DNA from 2 places in the Shewanella sp. 3_MG-2023 genome. Region 1 is predicted to be linked to the other one. Evidence: riboswitches for the same ligand, from Rfam matches in the RefSeq annotation. Region 1 holds a riboswitch; the other holds the start of a gene.
What was found. A riboswitch is a leader RNA that binds a small molecule or an ion and turns the genes downstream of it on or off. The one in region 1 is predicted to bind thiamine pyrophosphate.
Positions count from the first base shown of each region.

Region 2: it holds a riboswitch for thiamine pyrophosphate, as region 1 does, so the genes downstream of both, Q4591_RS02835 (TonB-dependent receptor) here and thiC (phosphomethylpyrimidine synthase ThiC) in region 1, are expected to answer to the same signal.

Region 1 covers NZ_JAUOSH010000031.1:15,068-22,746, reverse strand. Annotated here, with positions in the region: gene thiH (2-iminoacetate synthase ThiH) at 1-863, opposite strand, end outside; gene Q4591_RS16105 (thiazole synthase) at 959-1,723, opposite strand; gene thiS (sulfur carrier protein ThiS) at 1,726-1,929, opposite strand; gene Q4591_RS16095 (HesA/MoeB/ThiF family protein) at 1,952-2,785, opposite strand; gene thiE (thiamine phosphate synthase) at 2,782-4,587, opposite strand; gene thiC (phosphomethylpyrimidine synthase ThiC) at 4,590-6,656, opposite strand; TPP riboswitch at 6,912-7,011, opposite strand; gene Q4591_RS16080 (hypothetical protein) at 7,237-7,679, opposite strand, start outside.
Region 2 covers NZ_JAUOSH010000003.1:127,795-135,473, reverse strand. Annotated here, with positions in the region: gene Q4591_RS02875 (curlin) at 1-417, shown strand, start outside; gene Q4591_RS02870 (LuxR C-terminal-related transcriptional regulator) at 547-1,179, shown strand; gene Q4591_RS02865 (curli production assembly/transport protein CsgE) at 1,176-1,829, shown strand; gene Q4591_RS02860 (curli assembly protein CsgF) at 1,845-2,252, shown strand; gene Q4591_RS02855 (CsgG/HfaB family protein) at 2,255-3,106, shown strand; gene hinT (purine nucleoside phosphoramidase) at 3,688-4,044, shown strand; partial or broken gene Q4591_RS20135 (PaaI family thioesterase) at 4,055-4,438, shown strand; gene Q4591_RS20130 (PaaI family thioesterase) at 4,610-5,080, shown strand; gene Q4591_RS02840 (YcfL family protein) at 5,170-5,559, shown strand; TPP riboswitch at 5,718-5,826, shown strand; gene Q4591_RS02835 (TonB-dependent receptor) at 5,975-7,679, shown strand, end outside.

The DNA.
Region 1 (7,679 bases):
AACAATCGAAACGCACAGATCAATTGCACTAAGCCCACATCAGTTAATTCGACTTTAGGACTAATTCCACCGGTACACGGTCTTAATCTCGGTAAAGAAATACTGTAACGACTGCGCCAGTGATGTTTTTCTAAATAGGCCAAATGATAGCCCATTAATAACGCATCTACGCGCCAACTGTCTAATCCGAGCAATACCCCTAATCCCACTTTATCAACCCCAGCCGCCGCGACCCTTTCTGGTGTAGTGAGCCGATAAGTAAAGTCTTGTTTTTTACCTCTGGTATGATGCTTGGCATAGGTTTGGCGATGATAAGTTTCTTGATATACCATCACAGCATCGAGCCCTAACCCCACCAGCTGGGCGTATTCATCTTGCGCCAAAGGCTGTACTTCGATTGCTACATAACTGAAATGCTGTTTTACCAGTGGCAAGATGGTTTTAAAGTATTCAATGCCTACTTTGGTTTCATGTTCTCCAGAAACCAGTAATATTGAATCAAAACCTCGCTGTTTAATGATTTGAATTTCAGCTAATAATTCGGTCTCTGTTAAGGTTTTTCGTTTGAGTTTATTACTCATAGAAAAACCGCAATAGTCACACTCATTTGCGCACAAGTTAGATAAATACAATGGCAGGTATAAACCAATATTAGCCCCAAAGCGTTGCCGGGTTATCTGATATGCCCGCTGCGCCATCGTTTCTAAAAAAGGTAATGCAGCAGGCGATAAAAGCGCGATTAAACTGTCAATATGACCTTGGGGGCGCTGTAATGCTTGTTGCACATCAGCTTCAGTGCTGCTATTAATCCGCATTGATAAATCGATTAAATCTAGCTGTTTAAATTGCTCGACAAAACTCATGGTGCGCCACTCTATTAACTTAATTTGTTGAACCAACCGCATTCAAAGTTAAATTACTCAAACCAAATCATTCACCAGTAAGGGAATAATCTGGCTTACAGATGTAAAAATTGCGTCAGCGGGCTAGTATGTTCTGCCTGTTTGGTAACACTGCCAAGTCCGGCGGTATAGGCATCACGACCGGTTCTAACCGCAAAATCAAAACACCGCGCCATCACTATGGGAGATTGACTACTGGCAATCGCAGTATTGACTAGCACGGCATCTGCGCCCAGCTCCATTGCTCGGCTAGCTTGCGAAGGTGCGCCAATCCCAGCATCAACAACCACCGGCACATTAGCTTGCTCAATGATCATCTCTAAAAAAGGCTCAGTGGCTAAACCTTGATTACTGCCGATAGGACTGCCTAACGGCATCACAGCGGCGCAGCCCACTTCCTCTAGCCGGTAACACAGCACAGGATCTGCATGAACATAAGGCAACACAATAAAGCCTTTTTTACACAAGACTTCGGCAGCTTTAAGGGTTTCAATAGCATCTGGCATCAAGTATTTCGGATCTGGATGGATTTCAAGTTTGATCCACTTTGTGCCAAGCATTTCACTGGCAAGTTCTGCTGCAAAAATAGCTTCTTTAGCGGTTCTTGCCCCTGCAGTATTGGGTAATAACTTAACTCCCATTTGCTGTAATGGCGTCAACAAGTCATCATAGTCTTTACTATGATCAATACGCTTCATTGCGAGGGTCACTAATTGTGAGTTAGAGGCCTCAATGGCAGCTAGCATAGTGTTAGCATCGCTAAACTTTCCTGTACCTGTAAATAAACGAGACTCAAATTGATGTCCGGCTATGGTTAACATAATCACCCCCCTGCTACAGCTGAAAAGACGTCTACTTTATCATTAGGCTGGCATTGAATGGCCTGCCAGCGACTTCTTGGTACAACTTGTTGATTGAGCACTAATGCCAGTGCTTTGGGATTAAGTTGTTTAGACTCTATTAGCGCTAATAAGCTTGGCGCTTGTTGCAACTGCTCTGGTTGGCCATTAAATTCAATTTCAATCATGTTTAATCCTTTTGCGGTAAAGTTATCTGCATGAGTTGACGTCATTTGTTGACGCTGTAATAGCTGCGCTACAACAACTACATTTAGGGTCTTGATTCATTTGTATAATCTGCCATTGCAAGCTTTTAGCATTAAACACATGTAACTTACCCGCTAGCTGGCCTTTGCCTAAGTCATCGGCTGTTAACCAATTTAGCCCCAATAAACTTTGCATTGATGCAACCGTTTGAACAGCAGCAGTGTTAACCCCCATTGATACACATGTTTGTGAAACATGAGTATCTTGTGGGTACAGGCATTGATAACAGCCCCTTTGCGGATAGTCAGTTGAGCTGCAAAATAATTGCCCATCATTAGCGGAAATCGCTGCGCTAATTAGCCCTGTAGCGTGACGAACACAAACTTCATTAATCATTAAGCGGCTAGTAAAGTTGTCAGTGCAATCAAACACCAGATCGACAGATTCAACTAATTTTGCACCATCTGTATCAGCGCCAAAGGCCTGCTCAATTGCCATGATATTTACGTCGTCATAGGCTGCTGCTAACTTATCTTTGGCAAGTAGCGCTTTGCTTAAACCAATATCTTGTTCGTTAAAAAGTAATTGCCGCGACAGATTTGAAAGCTCTACCTTGTCATGATCCATCAATATCAGTTCTCCAACTCCCGCGGCGGCCAATTGCTGGGCAACACTGTGACCTAAACCACCGATTCCGATGATCAGTAGCCGGCTATTAAGTAATTTAAGCTGACCAAGCTCACCCATATCAGTCAGTAAAATATGACTGGCATACTTGATAAACTGCTTGGAAGTGAGCCCACTCTTATTAGCTTGACGCTGTTGTGTAATCGTCATGACACTGGCTCACACTGCAGCTGTTTCACTGATGGCTTGTGGGATTTTACATGTGATTGCCTTGGCTGTTGCTGAGGTTGTTGCTGAGGTTGTTGTGCAGCCGCTAGATGCCATTGCTGCTCTAACAATGAATAAGCCTTGGCAGGGTTTTCTGCTTCAGTAATGGCTCTTACCACGGCAACACTATCAACCCCAGTGGCTTTGATATCCGTTATAACACTTGCATCAATACCACCAATGGCCACGGTTGGGCATACGTTGTTAAGTAATGCACTGTAGCGTGCTAATTTTGCTAAGCCTTGAGGCTTTGACGGCATCACCTTAGTGGTCGTTGGGAAAATATGCCCTAAGGCGATATAGGATGGATTTAATTGCTGAGCTAATAGAATTTCAAATACGCTGTGGCTAGATAACCCAAGGGCTAGCCCTGCCGCTGAAATTTCATTTAAGTCAGCTAACTCAAGGTCTTCTTGACCTAAATGAACCCCGAATGCACCAAGCTGTATTGCCAGTTGCCAATGATCGTTAATAAACACTTGGGCGTTATATTGCTTACCCAGAGCTATTGCGCGGCTAATATCTTGTACTAGTTTGGTTTGCTGAGCATCATTAGAGACCTCATTGACAGCATTAGCTTTAATTCGCAGCTGCACTGTGGTGCAATTGGCTTCTAACACACTTTGCAGCATAGTCACGTCATCCACAACCGGATAAACACCAATGCCCTTATGCAGCGCAGGAAAACGGCAATCTAGGTAGCCCTGAGCTGTATTTATTAATCCATTGCTAAACTTTCCACCAGCAGCTAATTCTTGCTGTGTTTTGCCTAAATTGTTAATTTCAGCGCCACTTACGGCAGTAATTTCAGGGTAGTATTGTATTTCATCAGGCCAAGCGGTTTTTGCCACTGGCCCTGCGCCTTTACCAAATGATTCACTGCACACTAATCCCTTGAGTACATATGCTTTTGCCATCACAACGGCATCATGAAGTACATAGTTATGGGCTAAAAAGCATGCTATCGCAGTGGATAAGGTGCAACCTGTGCCATGGTTATTACTTGTATTAACTCGCTCGCTATTAAGCCAATAAGCTTGATATTGATGGGCGTCACTCACGCCGTGAACTTTACGGCAAATGAACAAATCATTGGCTTTGGTTTGTTGCCATACTGCATCACCGCCTTTGGCGAGCACATGACAATGAAGCTGTTTAACCAGTTGCGCTGCCGCACTATAAAAACCATCACTTGAGTCTAGGCTTTGGCTTTTAATTGTGCACTGAGGTTCAAATGCCAAGCTGTTAGTATCAGTCAGCGTGTGTAACTCCCTAACATTAGGGGTAATTAAGCTAATTAGACCTTTAAAAGGGCTAAAATCTAACGGCTTTTTAGCGCGCTCATTTAAGCTATCACCACTACTGGCAACCATGACAGGATCTAAAATAATCGGGATCAGCTGGTTAGCTAAACTCTGACTTTTAAATGCCTTTAACCAATGAGCAATGAGTACCAATTGTTGTTGATTGGCAATTAAGCCAATTTTTATGGCTGCTGGCGCTAAATCGCTAGCAAGTGTATTTAGCTGAGCCAATAAGATGGATTCTGACACAGCCTCGACTAGTGTTACAGCCACCGAATTTTGCGCAGTAACAGTGGTAATTGTGCTGCAGCCAAAACACTGTAAGTCATTTATAGTTGCTAAATCTGCCTGTATGCCGGCGCCGCCACCACTATCTGAACCGGCAATAGTCCAGACGATGGGCGACATGGTTTCTAAGCTATGTGGTTGTGAAACATTCATGGTTAAGCCTCTAATTCAGCAGTGGTCTTAACAGCTAAATCTGCGCTTGTTGCTGTGTCTGGCTTAGAAGGTAACGGATGATAAATAGCATAGCCTGTGGCTTTAAATTCAGCTGACTTTTGTGCCATGGCTGATTGAATATCTACACCGCTACTAACGCTTATATCTGCACTTGCGTCTACGGAATTAACATTGTGATTAGAGTGTGCCTGCAGGTGTTTAAATTCGCTAGCGTCAAGCACGTTCACCTTTTGTAACTGATCACGCGCTTGCTTTGCAGCGTATTCACGCACTTCTTGAGTGATTTTCATTGAGCAAAACTTTGGCCCACACATAGAACAAAAATGCGCGACTTTGGCAGACTCTTGGGGTAACGACTCATCGTGATAAGCCCTTGCGGTATCTGGGTCTAAGCCTAAGTTATATTGATCTTCCCAGCGAAATTCGAACCTTGCTTTTGATAAGGCATTATCACGAATTTGCGCACCAGGGTGACCTTTAGCCACATCGGCAGCATGAGCTGCAATTTTATAAGCGATAAGTCCTTGTTTAACGTCTTCTTTATTCGGTAAACCCAAATGCTCTTTAGGAGTGACATAGCACAGCATGGCCACGCCATACCAAGCCATCATTGCCGCCCCAATCCCTGAGGTGAAGTGATCATAACCTGGCGCAATATCGGTGGTTTGTGGGCCGAGTGTGTAAAAAGGCGCTTCATCACAATGGGCAAGCTGCTTTTCCATATTCACTTTAATGAGCTGCATCGGTACATGGCCTGGGCCTTCAATGATGGTTTGCACATCATTTTCCCAAGCAATGTTAACCAGCTCGCCTAAGGTTTCTAATTCAGCAAATTGCGCTTCATCATTGGCATCGGCAATACTGCCGGGCCGCATACCATCGCCTAATGACAATGACACATCGTAGGCAGCGCAGATTTCGCAAATCTCTCTAAAGTGCTCATACAAAAAACTTTCTTTATGGTGACTTAAACACCACTTTGCCATGATGGAACCACCACGAGAAACGATGCCAGTAAGACGTTTTGCCGTCATTGGTACATAACGCAGCAGTACCCCAGCATGGATGGTAAAGTAATCGACGCCCTGCTCTGCCTGTTCAATCAAGGTATCTTTGAAAATGTCCCAATTTAGGTCTTCAGCGACACCATTTACTTTTTCTAACGCTTGATAGATGGGCACTGTACCAATGGGGACAGGAGAGTTTCGAATGACCCATTCACGGGTTTCATGGATATAGCGCCCCGTAGACAAATCCATTACAGTGTCAGCGCCCCACCTCGTTGACCAGACCAGCTTTTCAACTTCTTCTTCAATTGAAGACGTCACAGCAGAATTACCAATATTGGCATTAACTTTGACTAAAAAGTTACGCCCAATGATCATTGGCTCAGCTTCTGGATGATTAATGTTTAACGGGATAATGGCGCGGCCGCGGGCAACTTCATCACGGACAAATTCAGCGGTAATAGGCTGGCCAATGTGAGCGCCAAAAGCTTCACCGGGGGCTTTTTGAGTCAAAATCTCATCAGTGACTTGCTCTCTAGCCATATTCTCGCGAATGGCAATATATTCCATCTCAGGTGTGATAATGCCTTTACGAGCGTAATGCATTTGAGTAACGCGGCGGCCTGACTTGGCTTTTTTAGGGCGAACAAGGGCTTCAAAACGCAAATGATCTAAACCGTCGTCAACCAAACGCTGTTGGGTAAAGTCAGAGCTAACTCCATCAAGTTGCTCTGTATCTTCGCGCTCTTCAATCCAAGCTTGGCGAAACTTGTTTAAGCCTAAACGGACATTAATTTCAGCATCAGGATCTGAATAGGCACCGGCGCAATCATAAACTTTAATGGCTGGGTTGGCTTCAGTCACGGGCGCATCTTCACTACCGCCAAGGATAGTATCGCTTTGATGAATTTGACGCATGCCCACTAACAGATCGGGGCGGGATCCGCTCAGATAGATCTTTTCAGAATTTGGGTGCTGTAAAGGTTTTAGGGTTTCAATAAAATTTTGCGCTTGAGCGCGGGTTTCACGACGATTTGACATAAGCAACCTCAAAATAAAAAAATAGAGTTGCTTGCCTGGAGAATTGTTGATGACGAGCGAGTTAACATTAACTCTGTAATTGACTTGAATTTACACCTTAACTTTGAACCTTAAATATCGGCAAATGGCGGGTTAAATTAACTTCAGCAATAACTCTGCTTTAATTAATTCTATCTTTTATTTTGCACTAATATTTATGATCTAGCCACGCAGCCATTCACTATAAAATTGCTGCTGACTGTAGGGTAAAAATAAGCAAATTAACTGCTTGTTTCCTTCGCAGGTTCTAGCCTGATCAGGTTCAACGGATCCCGAATAAACGGTCTCAGCCATAAAGGCACTCCGACAAGATGGCTGCAGTATAGTCAGCTTATTTAATAAAATACAAGTCTTTGACAATTTTCGAATTGGAATAAGAGTTAAATTATTTCACTAATTAAAATACTGTTATATATGAATTTAATTTACAATTAAGCGATTAAGATCCAATTAACACAGAAATAATTTGATGAATAAATTTGATAAATATTATTCATTTTTGATGTTGTTGAAATAAATCTTCTGTGAAAGTCTGAACAGTTCAAGGTAATTTAAGTTTCGATAAGCGTTGTTGAATGGCGTTATTTAGTGCTTTTTTTGTTTTGCCTCCTTCACATGGGTGTCCTAAATCTAAGCCTTCGGCATAAGGGTTAATTTGGGTTGGTAATGCCACCAATCGATGGCAAGTTTCACCAATCTTAACAATTCTATTTGGATCTAAACGATGATTGAGGGTAGTTGGTTGGCGCTTATCTTCTATTACTATTAACTCTATATCATCCATTTCAGGGGTTAACTCACTGGTGCTGGCACCACTAACAGAAGTCGCTAAATGGGCTTGCTGACTTATTTGCTGATTAACTTGTTGTTGATTGAGTTTATTTATAAAGGAATGGCTAGCTTGATTGATGGCCGATAAATTGTCGCTTGTTATGGTATTGGCCTCTGAGATGGTTTCATTAAACAATTGTGGCTTAAATAGAT
Region 2 (7,679 bases), on a different contig from region 1:
AACACTATTACTATCACTCAAACCGGTAATAATAATTCAGTGACAGATAATGCTAATACAAGTGGTTTTTATGGAACGGGTTTTGGTGCCGGTGTTTGGGGAAGTGATAACACTGTGAATATCTCTCAAACTGGTAATGACAATACTGCTTATGCCGATGGTGCAAGTAATGGCTCTATGGTTGATATTGTACAGGTAGGCAGCATGAACGAAGCGATTGGAGAGTCTTGGCTTGGTTCAACTAATGATCTTGATATTAGCCAAACCGGTACAAATCACTTTGCTTATGTTTATATCAGTGGCAGTACAAATGTTATTGCAGTAACACAAACTGATATGGGTAATAATTCGTCAGTAAACACCTTTGGTAATGGTAACTCTGTGACCATTAATCAAGGCGCAGTGATGATGCCTTAATAGTACAAAAGTATATTTAAAATAATTTAAACACTCTTTTGGCTAATAGTATATGTCAGGTTGGCTTGCTAACCTGACTTTATACAATTTCTACAGGTTTGTTTAAGTAATAACATGGAGTGAAGGGTGATGTTTAAAGTTATCAATTGGATGATCGTTTCTCGTTCGCAATTGCTTGTTGACCTACTTGATTGTCGTTGGCCCCAAGAGTTTTTGGTCAAGCTAGCTAAAGCAACTCCAGCAACTATGAGTACTAAATTAAATTCACATGAAATCTCTTTAGTGGTGTTTGATTTAGCTACCATAGATTTACAACAAGCTTATCAATTACAGCGTTTAATCGAACGCGAACACAGCTCGGTGAAAACGGTATTTATTAATTTCCCCAAACAAGTTGATGCAAAATTTTTGATCCACCCAGCTACAACGTTTGGTGTATTTTACAGTGATGCTGAACTTACCGCTATTAGCAGTGGATTTAACGAAATACTTAAAGGTCGCAGCATTATACCCCATGATTTACATAAATCAGTCACTGGTGATGAAGCTGACGATGATAGTGAGCATTTAACCATACGTGAAAGAGAAGTACTTCAAGCGTTACTGGCTGGCAGTACAAATTTGGATATCGCCAATCAATTGTTTGTCAGCGAGAGTACAATTAAAACTCATTTATATCGCGCTTTCAGAAAAATTGGGGTATCCAGTCGCGGTCAAGCAATAGCTTGGGCACAGACTCACATGCATGAGGTTAGAGTATGAAAAGCATCTTATTGATGTTTTTTCTGTTCATCTTTTCAAGTCATGTCATTGCCGCTGGTAATTCAGTAACAAAACCTTTAGTTACTGAATCAAGGTTATCTACAGAGTCAACACTAGATATTAAATCAACTTTAGTGACTGAACCTTCTTTAAAGCAAATCAGCACTAAAAATAAACCGCCAATAGATCAAAGCCACGCAGAAAAGCTTAAGAATGCCAAAGAGCCAACAACGTCAGCGACAGATAAGAATATTCAAAAAGCTCCCAAAACTAAGCCTATTAATATTAATGATGCCGTCCCTAAGGATGAAGCTGATTTAATTGATGGGTTAATCTTAAACCGTGCGATGACCCGACTCGGCCATCGCTTTTACCGTGAATTTGTCGCGGCATACAGAGATATTGGTGGCGAGTCTAAACATACCGGGCTCACCGTTATTGAACAAGCTACAGCAAGAAGTGGTAGCAAAATATTAATACAACAAAACAGAAAAACCGTTTTTGTGACTTTTGTGTCGCCTATTAGTCGGAATATAGATGACCAAGCCAATTATGCCGCTAAACGCGTTAACTCTGCGGTAGTTAAGCAAAATGAACAAGCCGTTTTAGGAGCGTTGTTTGACCCAGATCTCGCACCTGACGAATTCTAAGCATGGAAAGCCAAAATGAAAAAAATAACATTTACTTCAATATTGCTCATTCTTTCAGTTGATTGCTTTGCCACTCAACTTATTTATCAACCAGTAAACCCAGCCTTTGGTGGCAGCTATTTAAATGGCTCATATCTACTGGCTAATGCAGCTGCGCAAAATGACCATGAAAGTAGTGGTGGCTCAGGTTATGTGGCCCCAACAGCATTAGAACGTCTCTCAAGTTCGTTACAGTCTCGGTTGATGAGCCAACTTTTTAATGATGCCGCCAATGGGGGGGAAGGTTATCTATTAACTGATGATTTTGAAATTAATGTCGTTAATGAAGACGGCTCATTGATTGTTCATATTACCGACGTATTAACCGGTGAAACCACCATTATTGAAGTTGGCGGTATTGTTGATGACAGTGTCGGGGGTTAATAATGAAAAAATTAATTATTAGCTTGTGCCTACTATCTTTAACAGCTTGCTCATCAATTGATGAAGAATTTGAAAATATAGATGCCACTTCAAGTTTAATGCCTAAAGGTGAAACTTATTACGATCTAACCAGTTTACCTTTTCCACAAGGTGCGATGGTTGCTGCAGTATATGATTTTCGCGATCAAACAGGACAATACAAGCCCATTCCATCAAGTAACTTTTCAACGGCAGTGCCACAATCCGGTACGGCATTTTTAGCCCAGTCACTTAATGATTCAGCATGGTTTATACCCGTTGAGCGTGAAGGACTGCAAAACCTATTAACAGAACGTAAAATTTTACGGGCAGGACTTAAAGGTGATGCCAGTAAATTACCGCAACTTAATAGTGCGCAGGTATTAATGGAAGGTGGCATTGTTGCCTATGACACAAATATTAAAACGGGCGGTGCTGGAGCACGGTATTTAGGCATTGGCGCTTCAGGTCAATACCGAGTCGATAGCATTACCGTTAATTTACGCGCTGTGGATATTCGAACTGGCCGATTACTCAGTAGTGTTACCACCACCAAATCGGTGATATCAAAAGAAATTACCGCGGGTGTATTTAAGTTTATTGATGCACAAGATTTGTTAGAGGCTGAAGCGGGTTATACTTCCAATGAGCCTGTGAGTTTATGCGTAGTCGCAGCCATTGAGAGCGCTGTTGTGCATCTTATTGCCGATGGCATTTGGAAAGGGGCTTGGAGGCTAGGGGATGCCACTACAGGTTTGCAAAATACTACCTTGCAAAAGTATTGGTTAGAAGCCCATAAAGAAGCGCAAGTCAGTGCCAGAATTAAGCGTGGCTAATTATCCGTCCTGAATAAATAGCCCCTAATTAACAGTCCCTTATGTTTCAATCACGATAAAGGTGCCAATGGCGCCTTTTATGTTTTCTGGGGGTAAACTTCTAGATACACAGACGCAGCCCTTAAGGCGATAACCACATAAGCAGCTTAGCTTTCATTATGGTTAAGTTAAGCCAAGCTTTCATTATGTGGTGATCAAAAAGATGCCTAAGAAGTCTAATTGCATAAGGTTTAAAGGTAACCACCAAGAAATATAGCGCTTTTTTTAGCGACTTCAATGTTAATTGCTGGGGATACTTCAAATAAATCCCCTTTAGCATTGATAACAATGATGTGATAATGCCTAGATAAACTCTAAGTAAGTGAGCGTTGCTATAGTTAATCGAGCTGTCAAAATTGGCTTGATAGTGCCAACAACATTCAACAGTGATTAATAGCAAAGTGTTAAACTTGCTTGGCTTAAGTGACAAATGCAGCAGTAGCTATTATATAGTTAAGCAAGCGCTTAGTTGGCTGCTTGATTAGCGCATTCAACAATGATTTTCACTACTTCGATTATAATAACCAAAAGGATGATCAATCATGGCTGAAGAAACCATTTTCAGTAAAATTATACGCCGAGAAATTCCTGCCGACATTTTGTTTCAGGATGAGCTCGTCACCGCTTTTCGCGATATAAACCCACAGGCACCAACACATATTCTGATTATTCCAAACCATTTGATCCCCACAGCCAATGATGTAAAAGCATCTGACGAACTGGCATTAGGGCGAATGATGACAGTTGCGGCAAAGCTGGCTGATGAAGCGGGTATTGCACAAGATGGTTACCGCTTAATCATGAACTGTAATAAACACGGTGGCCAAGAGGTTTACCATATCCATATGCATCTACTTGGCGGTAAGTCACTTGGGCCAATGCTAAGTCGGTTGGATTAATACTAATAACATGAAAATAAACAGTGATTTTTTTCCGTTAACCGGCGTAGCAAGCCGATTTGTTAATCAGCTTGCCCATTGCCGTCGATTGAATATTAGTGCGTTAGAAGCCAGTGAACATCACGTATTACTGGAGTTGCCTTATAGCCAAGATATCATTGGTGACCCAGATACTGGGGTGATACACGGCGGTGTGGTGACTACGATCATTGATACCGCATCCGGCACTTCTGTTGTATGCGCTATTTTAGAGAAGTATAAATCCTTAGAAATATCGCCAACCTTAGATTTACGGGTTGACTACATGAAACCGGCTGAGCCAAACAAACCGCTGTATGCATTTGCAGAATGTTATCGTTTGTCGGCCAATGTGGCGTTTACCCGTGCGATTGCTTATCAAGACAGTATTGATGATCCTATTGCGCATGCTGTTGGCTCATTTATGCGTATTAGTCCAGAAATGGTGGGTGAAGAGTTTAGACAAGCTTTGATGGGCTGCGCTGATGAAGCAAGTGCAGTCAATTCAGCTGCTAATAACCAGCCTGATACTCAAAGTGTTGAAGTTATGCAGGCAGGCAATGCCAGTTTAACTGTGGGCGATATTAATGTTCATGATGTGGTTAAGCGGGCCATTGATTTAAATGACTATAGTTATTTATTAGAGAAAGTCCCTTATACCCAATTTATCGGGATGAGTGTTGATCGCTTTGGTGATGAAATGGTATTTAAGCTGCCAACTAAAGATGACAACATTGGTAATCCTATTCTGCCAGCCATACATGGCGGGGTTATTGCTGGCTTTATGGAAATGTCGGCGATTGTGCAGTTAATGGTATTTATGCAAGCTAAGAAAGTGCCAAAAATTATCGATTTTTCAATTGATTATTTACGTGCGGGTTTACATCAAGATACGTTTGCTGAATGTAAAATTACTCGTCAAGGACGCCGAGTTGCTAATGTTAGCATTAATTGCTGGCAGAAAAATCGTAAGCAGCTAATTGCTACTGCGAGAGCGCATTTCTTGCTTGATCAGTAGAAGTAACACACAGTTGATGCATAGATGAGCAAGCTGTTTGACACTGAGCCGACCATTTATTTTTTAATACTTAAAAAAAGGAATTAATGATGACATTAAGAGTAATAATGATATCGCTAGCGTTAATGCTATCAGCCTGTGCTAATCATACCGCGGGAGTCATGGTTAGCTCTAATAGCGAAGTGAGAGTTGATAATAATTCTTTTGCGAGAAAAGTCGCTGTTGAGCAAGTCAATGTCAGAACGCAAGCGGATTTATTGCAAGGTTCTGCATTAATCATTAGCAAGGTGTCAACGGATTTAAGGCTGCAATATAAGTTTACTTGGTTTGATGTTGGTGGCTTTACCATTGAAGATGAAGCAAGCAGCTGGAAGTCATTAAAGCTACATGGCAAACAACAAATGCAGGTTAGCGCCGTTGCCCCTAATGCCAATGCAAGCCGTTTTGAAGTATATGTAAGAGAAGCATTCTCTAACTAAGTGTATCTTTTAAAATATAAAACACGCTTAATTGCGTGTTTTTTGTTTTATAGGCTTAGCTAATCATAAAAATATCTATGTGATAATTTTTTGTACTTAAATAGTTAATAAAAAGTGCCTGTTAGTGCTGTTGCACAGATGAAGGATAGTTTATAATCCGCCGCGCCAAGGGGTGTTTATCGTGTTGATAAACTGAGATGTCTAAAGACAAACCCTTAGAACCTGATCCGGCTCATACCGGCGTAGGAATAGGCTGCATGCTTTGCCGTAAATGTTAGTCATTAACTCAGTCATAAACCAAGTCGTAAACGAAAAACGACACCAATTTAATAACTGATAATTGTAATGACAGTCATGGATGCACATAACTAATTCACTATGCTTGCCGGATCTCAAAATTATAATTTGAGGTCCTATGTCTGTAATAAAATCTAAATCGCCACTAGCGATTGCCATTCTTGCCGTTTTATCCACTTCCGTTGTCGCTCAAACAGAAAATGTTGAACGCGTGGCGCCCGCTGCTGAAAAAATGGAAGTCATAGTGGTTAACGCTGACTTTAGTAATATAGCGCTAGAAAAAGTGCCATCCAGTGTTACCGTCATCGATAGCCAACAATTGCAAGATGAGGGCGCTCAACATTTTGAAGATGTATTAAACTCTATTGCTAATTTTAACTGGTCTGGCGGCAGCTCTCGGCCAAAGTATTTCCAAATTCGTGGTGTGGGTGAGCAAGAAGAATATCAAGGCGCGCCAAATTCTTCTGTTGGCTTCATTGTTGATGATATCGATTTATCTGGGATCGGCATGGTGTCGAGCATGTACGATATGCAACAGGTTGAAGTTCTTCGTGGCCCACAAGGTACACAATATGGCGCCAATGCGTTAGCGGGTCTTATATACCTTAAAAGTAACGATCCCACCGATGTGTTTGAACATGGCGCACAAGTCTCTCTTGGTGACGATGACTTACAAACCTTCTCCGGTTTTAGCTCTGGCCCAATAACTGACTCTGGTAAGCTACTTTATCGGGTGTCTTTAGAGCAACATTCGCAAAATGGTTACCGCGACAATACTTATCTAGAGCGTGAAGATACCAATGGCCGTGATGAATTCACCGCCCGTGCTAAATTGCGTTGGTATGCTGCAGATGATGTGCAACTGGATTTAACCTTTTTACATGCTAATTTTGATAATGGCTATGATGCCTGGACGTTAGATAATAATGGCTTTGAAACAATTACCGATAAGCCTGGTGTTGATGCGCAAAAGACCACTGGTGCTGGCTTAAAAGCCACATTCAGCAGTTTTGAAAAGTTCGAACTCACCTCGTTAACTTCATTTGCACAAACCGATCATCACCATAATTATGACGGCGATTGGGCCAACCCTGATTACTGGGATTCGAAACAATGCAGCATTTATGATGATGACTGGAACGTGATTGGGACTGAGCCATGTGTTTATGATTACACCTGGGATAAACAGGGTGAGCGTAAAACCGTGTCACAGGAACTTCGTATCAGCTCAAACGAAGCTGGCCGAATTTTTAACGATTCGACTGATTGGTTAATGGGCTTATATGGCATGAACCTTCAAGAGGATAATGACTTATATTCTGAATACAATGGCTGGCCAGATGAAGTGCTGCAATCGGAATATGAAGCGACCAACTATGCTATTTTTGCTCAAACCGATACCCAGTTTAGTAATGGTTATGTATTTTCAGCTGGGGTGCGTTTAGAGCGTCGAGAAAGTGAATATTCAGACAGTAATGGTGATAAATTCTCACCTAGCGAAAACATGTGGGGCGGTCATTTAGCGCTATCTAAAGCCATAAACCAAGACCATAATACCTATCTGCGTATTGCTCGAGGCTATAAGGCGGGTGGCTTTAACATGAGTTTGCCAGCTGAATTAGCCGATAAAAAAGAGTTTGATACTGAAATCTTATATAACTACGAGTTAGGGCTCAAATCTTCGTGGTTACAAGGTCAATTAGACACCAACTTGGCATTCTTCTATATGGATCGACGCGATCAGCAAGTGGCGGCATCACAACAAGACCCTGATGATCAGCAGCGCTTCATTCTATTTACCGAAAATGCAGGTAGTGCTGAAA